Regions from separate parts of the Bradyrhizobium sp. CB2312 genome, predicted to be linked through region 2. Evidence: predicted binding sites of a transcription regulator. Region 2 holds the regulator's gene; each other region holds the start of a gene.
The links. Region 2 encodes PhoB, which activates phosphate uptake and scavenging genes when phosphate is short. Its sites were predicted from a motif close to TGTCATNNANCTGTCAT; they were not measured.
Positions count from the first base shown of each region.

Region 1: a site for PhoB is predicted at 928-944, ahead of QA642_RS33035 (Orn/Lys/Arg decarboxylase N-terminal domain-containing protein). Genes of this name have one in related genera too.
Region 3: a site for PhoB is predicted at 1,172-1,188, ahead of QA642_RS01880 (DUF2794 domain-containing protein). Genes of this name have one in related genera too.

Region 1 covers NZ_CP121668.1:6,762,720-6,764,983, forward strand. Annotated here, with positions in the region: gene ald (alanine dehydrogenase) at 1-207, opposite strand, end outside; gene QA642_RS33030 (Lrp/AsnC family transcriptional regulator) at 351-830, shown strand; gene QA642_RS33035 (Orn/Lys/Arg decarboxylase N-terminal domain-containing protein) at 989-2,264, shown strand, end outside.
Region 2 covers NZ_CP121668.1:711,926-714,189, forward strand. Annotated here, with positions in the region: gene pstB (phosphate ABC transporter ATP-binding protein PstB) at 1-8, shown strand, start outside; gene phoU (phosphate signaling complex protein PhoU) at 20-736, shown strand; gene phoB (phosphate regulon transcriptional regulator PhoB) at 759-1,466, shown strand; gene QA642_RS03370 (GcrA family cell cycle regulator) at 1,572-2,084, opposite strand.
Region 3 covers NZ_CP121668.1:384,744-387,007, reverse strand. Annotated here, with positions in the region: gene QA642_RS01885 (GNAT family N-acetyltransferase) at 96-626, shown strand; gene QA642_RS01880 (DUF2794 domain-containing protein) at 737-1,108, opposite strand; gene QA642_RS01875 (DUF1223 domain-containing protein) at 1,713-2,264, opposite strand, start outside.

The DNA.
Region 1 (2,264 bases), 3.7 Mb from region 2:
GTCGCATGCGGCGAAGATGTCGCGCGCGCTCGCGGCGACGGTGGCCCCTGCCCGCTGATAAACCTCATCGGACGCGCCGATGCCGCTGCCGGCGCCGGTCTCGACCGTGACCTGATTCCCGGCCGCGACATATTCACGGACCGCGCCCGGGGTGAGCCCGACGCGATATTCCTGCACCTTGATCTCCTTGGGCACACCGACGCGCATCTTCAGCTCCCTTGTCAACGCATTGATTCCGTTGTTGATCGTAGCGACGGGGCCGGTTTGGTTTCGTGCAAATATCCGCTAGGTTTGCCACATGCGCGCCGGTTTCCGGCGCGGAAGCGCCCTTTCACGCCGGAAACAAAACCTTGGCCCTCGACCGGAAAGATCTCGCCATCCTCGCGGAACTCACCACCAATGCGCGGGCCAGCCACACCGAGCTCGCCAACAAGGTCGGGCTATCCAGCACCGCGCTGGCGCGGCGGCAGAAGGCGCTGGAGGACGACGGCTACATCCAGGCCTACCAGGCCGCGCTCGATCTCAACCAGTTCGGCCTCACCACCACCGTGCTGGTCCGCATCGCGCTGGAGAGCCAAAGCGACGAGGCGCTGAAGGCGTTCGAGGCCGAGGTGGTGAAATGCCCCTCCGTCGTGCGCTGCTTCCTGATGTCGGGCACCGACGACTACATCCTGATCGTGCTCGCCCGCGACATCCAGGATTTCGAGCGCATCCATCGCACCGAGTTGTCGCGCCTGCCGCGCGTCGCGCGGGTGCAATCGAGCTTTGCGCTCCGCGAAATCGTCAACCGCGCCGTGCCGACGGTGGTGTTCGGCGAGGCGAAGCGGTAGCTCTTTTCCCTTTCCCGTTCTTAGGGGCTGGCACGGCACAGTGAATTGGGGGTCGCGGAGAGTTTCCCCTCTACGCAATCCGCGCCGGCCCCCTCGCTGTCATAGAACTGTCATCGAATGTGCAGAGACCTGTCGGTCTCGCACATTCGGGACACGCCATGGACTATTTCAAGCGCTTCAACTTCCTGTTCGCCGCACCTGCGTTCGACGCCGACGACCTCGAGGGTCTCCGCTTCAACCAGATCATTGAGGAGATCCAGCGCTCCGGCTTCGAGGTGGTCCGGGCCCGCAAGCTGGAAGACGCCGAGATCGCGGTGCAGACCGATGCCGCGATCGGCTGCATGGTGGTGGACTGGGGCAAGAAGGGCCTGGAAGGCAGGACCTCGGCCCTGATCAACCTGATGCGGCGCCGCGGCCTCGACTTCCCGATCATCCTCTTGATCCGGCGCAAGCGCTTCGAGGACCTGCCGGTCGAGGTGCTCGACTTCATCGACGGCTATGTCTTTCTCTCCGAGGAGACGCCGACCTTCATCGCCAAGAACCTGATCAGCCGGCTCAAGCAATATGCCGAGACGCTGAAGACGCCGTTCTTCGGCGCCCTCGTCGACTATGCCGAGGAAGGCAACCAGCTCTGGACCTGCCCGGGTCACAACGGCGGCGTGTTCTACAACCGCAGCCCGATCGGCCGGGTCTTCGTCGAGCATCTAGGCGAATCCGTGTTCCGCGACGACCTCGACAATTCGGTGCTCGATCTCGGCGACCTCCTCACCCATGAGGGGCCGGCGCTGAAGGCGCAGAAGGAAGCCGCGCAGATCTTCGGCGCGGAAAAAACCTATTTCGTGCTCAACGGCACCTCGACCTCGAACAAGGTCGCGCTCGGCGCCCTCGTCACCGACGGCGACCTCGTGCTGTTCGACCGCAACAACCACAAGGCCGCCCATCACGGCGCGCTGATGATCAATGGCGGCATCCCGGTCTATGTCCCGACCGTCCGCAACGCCTGGGGCCTGATCGGCCCGATGCGGTGGGACCTGCTCGACGAGAAGGCCTTGCGCGAGGCGATCCGCAATCATCCACTGGTGACCGACAGGGACGCCTGGCGGAAGGAGCGGCCGTTCCGCGTCGCCGTGGTCGAGCAGTGCACCTATGATGGCTCGATCCATAGCGCCGAGATGATCCTGAAGCGCATCGGCCATCTCTGCGAATACATCCTGTTCGACGAGGCCTGGGCCGGCTTCATGAAATTCCACCCGCTCTATGCCGGCCGATTCGCCATGGGCCTCACCAACCTTCCGCCCGAGGCGCCCGGCATCATCGCGACGCAGTCGACCCACAAGCAGCTCGCGAGCTTCTCGCAGGCCTCGCAGATCCACATCAAGGACCGCCACATCCGCGGCCAGAAGCGGCGCGTCGAGCACCGTCGTTTCAACGAAA
Region 2 (2,264 bases):
TCGGCTGAGGAGACGGGATATGGGTTCTGAACATACCGCAAAGGCCTTCGACACCGACCTCCAGGAGCTCACCCGCCTGGTCGCCGAGATGGGCGGCATTGCCGAGCGCATGATCGTCGATTCCGTCGACGCGCTGATCCGCCGTGACGTCGCTCTCGGCCAGCGCGTCGTCACCACCGACGCCGACATCGACGCACTCCAGAAGAAGATCGAGGAGCGTGCCGTTCTCACCATCGCCCGGCGCCAGCCGATGGCGGTGGACCTGCGCGAGATCGTCGGCGCCATGCGCGTCGCGACCGATCTCGAGCGCATCGGCGACCTCGCCAAGAACATGGGCAAGCGCGTCGCGGCGCTGGAGACCGACTTCCATCCGCTGAAGCTGTTCCGCGGCCTCGAGCACATGACCGACCTCGTGCAGCAGCAGGTCAAGTCGGTGCTGGACGCCTACGCCGCGCACGACCTGCCGGCGGCGATGGCGGTGTGGAAGGGCGACGAGGAAGTCGACGCCATCTGCACCTCGCTGTTCCGCGAGCTCCTCACCTACATGATGGAGGATCCGCGCAACATCTCGTTCTGCATCCATCTGATGTTCTGCGCCAAGAACATCGAGCGCATCGGTGACCATGCCACCAACATCGCCGAGACCGTGTTCTACATGATCGAGGGCCAGGCGATCACCGACAAGCGGCCGAAGGGTGACATGACGACCTTTGCCACGACGGTCCCGAATAGCTGAAGAGTCAAGGAGCGACGACACCATGGGCGCACGCATTATGGTGGTTGAAGACGAGGAAGCTCTCACCGAGCTGCTTCGCTACAACCTCGAAGGCGACGGCTATGACGTCGAGACGGTGATGCGCGGCGACGACGCCGACACCCGTCTCAAGGAGCACATCCCCGACCTGATCGTGCTCGACTGGATGCTGCCGGGCCTCTCCGGCATCGAGCTGTGCCGGCGGCTGCGCACCCGCCCGGAGACCAAGCAGCTCCCAATCATCATGCTCACCGCGCGCGGCGAGGAGAGCGAGCGGGTGCGGGGTCTTGCGACCGGCGCCGACGATTACATCGTCAAGCCGTTCTCGGTGCCGGAGCTGCTGGCGCGCGTGAAGGGCCTCCTGCGTCGCGCAAGCCCGGAGCGGCTCGCCACCGTGCTCGCCTATGGCGACATCGAGCTCGACCGCGACAAGCGCCGCGTCGCGCGCTCGGGCCGGCCGATCGATCTCGGCCCGACCGAATATCGCCTGCTGGAGTTCTTCCTCGAGCATCCCGGCCGCGTGTTCTCGCGCGAGCAGCTGCTGGACAGCGTCTGGGGCCGCGACATCTACATCGACGAACGCACCGTCGACGTGCATATCGGCCGTCTGCGCAAGCTGCTCAATCTTGGCCGCGAGCAGGACCCGATCCGCACCGTCCGCGGTGCCGGCTACGCGCTCGACGACCGCTTCGCGAAGGCGGAGCAGACGTAAGTACGATTGCAAGCGTGCAAAATAAAAGCGCGCCAAGTGGCGCGCTTTTTATATGTCTCGGGTCGTCCCGGCCGCGTGCCGGGACGATGTCGTTTGAAGCAGTGTTCAGCGCGTGCCGGGCTTTGCCGGCGCACGGCGGCGATCCGCCGCCGGCTGGTAGGCGACGCGCGAGTGCTGCGCGCAATAGGGCAGGCCGGAGAGCGCCTTGCCGCCGCAGAAGAAGAAATCCGGGCTCGAGGGATCGCCGACCGGCCAGTGGCAGGTCGCCTCGTTCAGCTCCAGCAGCGACAGCCGCTGGCTCATCGGCACCACGTTGTCGTAGGTGACCGGCTCGGCCTCCACCTCGACCTCGAAGGCCTGCGCCAGTGCGGTATTGCCGCGCGAGATCGGACGGCTCACGCGCATCATGTGCTGCGCGGGGCGGGCCTTGCGCGGCCGGGGCGCTGCCGATGAGGGGCTCTTGGCGCGGCCGGACAGGCCGAGCCTGTGCACTTTGCCGATCACGGCATTGCGGGTCACATTGCCGAGCTCGGCCGCGATCTGGCTGGCCGAAAGTCCGGCCTCCCAGAGCTTTTTCAGCTGCTCGACGCGATCATCGGACCAGGTCAAAACCGTCATTGCACCCTTTCCCTCGCTGCCGGCCAGCCATCCTGGGGCCTCACAGCGAATGCCTAAGCCTTGAAAAACCCGTGCCGCCAGAATCCCTTAAGGCTCGCCGGGCACGCGAGGTGCGCCCGAACGTTTACGCCGGTACATGAGGACTCTTGGGATCAGAACTGCTGCACGAGATGTCGTATC
Region 3 (2,264 bases), 330 kb from region 2:
ACGCATCTCTGGATTGCTTCGCTGCGCTCGCAATGACGGGTGTAGAGACAGCCGGGCCCTTCCAGCACCAGCGGGAAGGCTCTAATCTCGCCCCCATGTCCGCACCTGAAATAAGGCCCACGCTTGAGGCCGACCTTCCCGCCATCACCGCCATCTACCAGCAGGCCGTCCGCGAGGGCACCGCGACGTTTGAGCTGGATCCGCCCGACCTAGCCGAGATGACGCGCCGTTACCGCGCGCTGATCGACGGCGGCTATCCCTATTTCGTCGCCGTGCTCGACGGCCGCATCGCCGGCTATGCCTATGCCGGCGCCTACCGGCCACGGCCGGCCTATCGCTTCACGGTCGAGAACTCGATCTACCTCGATCCGAGTTTCCACCGCCGCGGCATCGGCTCGCTGCTGCTGGAGCGGCTGATCACCGAATGCGAGGCGCGCGGCTTCCGCCAGATGATCGCGGTGATCGGCGATTCCGCCAATGCCGGCTCGATCGGTGTGCACACCCGGGGCGGCTTCAAGATGATCGGCACCCATCCCAATGTCGGGCTGAAGTTCGGCCGCTGGCTGGACACGGTGATGATGCAGCGCGACCTCGGCGAGGGCGCAAAGACAGTGCCGACAAGGTAGGTCTCGTAGGGTGGGCAAAGCGATAGCGTGCCCACCATTCGCGGCGATAGAGAAAGAACGTGGGCACGGCGCTTTGCGCCTTTGCCCACCCTACGGCACCGGTCGTGCTGCTAGACCACCGCCAGCTTGCGGTCGATCACCAGCAGCACGCGCTCGAGCTCGTGGCCGCGGCGCAGGATCAGGCCGGTTGCCGAGATCACGCTGTACATGCCCTGCTTGCGCGCGAGGCGCGGGTCCTTCTCGATGCGGTAGATCGGCACTTCCGAGGCGCGGCGATAGACGGAGAACACCGCGCGGTCCTTCAGGAAGTCGATAGCATAGTCGCGCCACTCGCCGTCGGCGACCATGCGGCCGTAGAGATTGAGAATACGGTGCAGCTCGAGCCGGTTGAACGTCACCCGGTTCGGCTGCGCATTCGCCGCGACGGGCCGCGCCGCCGCGCGCTGCTCGCTCGGATCGGCATCCTCCGTCGTCAGGCTCATGGGCGCCTCCTCATCGCACACAGCATGACCGCGCCCGCGAAACCGTCCCCGGAACCGCAGATCATGACAATCACATGATTGCGCCAACCGCTCCGCGCCGCAAGGGCTCTTGCGGGGATCCGGGACAGAGCTCTGGGCTCAACCGGTCTGATCGGGTACGAATCCGCCCACACGCAAAAGTGGAACTTTGTCGCGGCAAAGCGTCACGGGATCGTTAGCAGGAATCATACTGTCGCCGCTTTTCCGCCAAGCGCCCGCCGCCCTGCACTGCGAAAAGATTCGTGTGCGTTGGCCCGGTCCTTTCGGTTCCGGATTCCTCAGCCCCCAGCCCCCCGGGGTCGAACAGGATCGGGTCTGTACGCGCGACAAGGAGGGCCAACGCAAGTTGGTCCTTTTTTGTTTGGGGCGGATTGTTTCTGACACGACGGATTCTCTCACCAAACATCAGCGCGAAAATTCTCTCCCCTCCTGAGGAGCACGCTCCTGCGCGCGTCTCGAAGGATGAAAGGCCGAGCTGCTCCAGCAGGGGCCTGCATGGTTCAAGACGGCGCTAATGCGCCTCCTCACCATGAGGAGTGAGAGCAGAGTGCGACGCTAGAGAGAATCAGTGCAGCGACGTGTACGCCGCGCCCAGCATCGGGCCGGGCTTGTCGCGGCTGCCGTCCTGGACATAGACCACCGCGCCGTCGACGCCGTCGCGCGCGAGGTTCTCGAGCGGCACGGTCCAGCTTTCCGGGCGGCCGGTCCAGTCGCCGACCTTGAGCAAATTGCGCACCACGTTGTGATAGGTGATCTGCTGTCCGCGATTTTCGCCGCGGCCGATCGAGATCGGCACCGATTTGGCGACCGAGCAGATCCAGACCTCGCCATGCGAGACCGCCGGCTCCTTGCTCGCGGCCACCGACACGTTGATCTGCTTGCCCGAGAGCGACATCGTCACCGGCACGCTCATCACGCCACCGCTCTTGTCGGTCTTGCCGATCGCATTCTCGATGCCGGCACGATCGCTGCCGATGACGTGCGCCGAGCCGTTGACGACGACCTGCGGCGTGTAGACCTCGCGGTCGCCGCGCATGCGCGAATAGGCACGCTGCCGCGCCGAGAAACGCGAATCCGCCAGCGTGTCCTTCCAGCCGAGATAGTCCCAATAATCGAT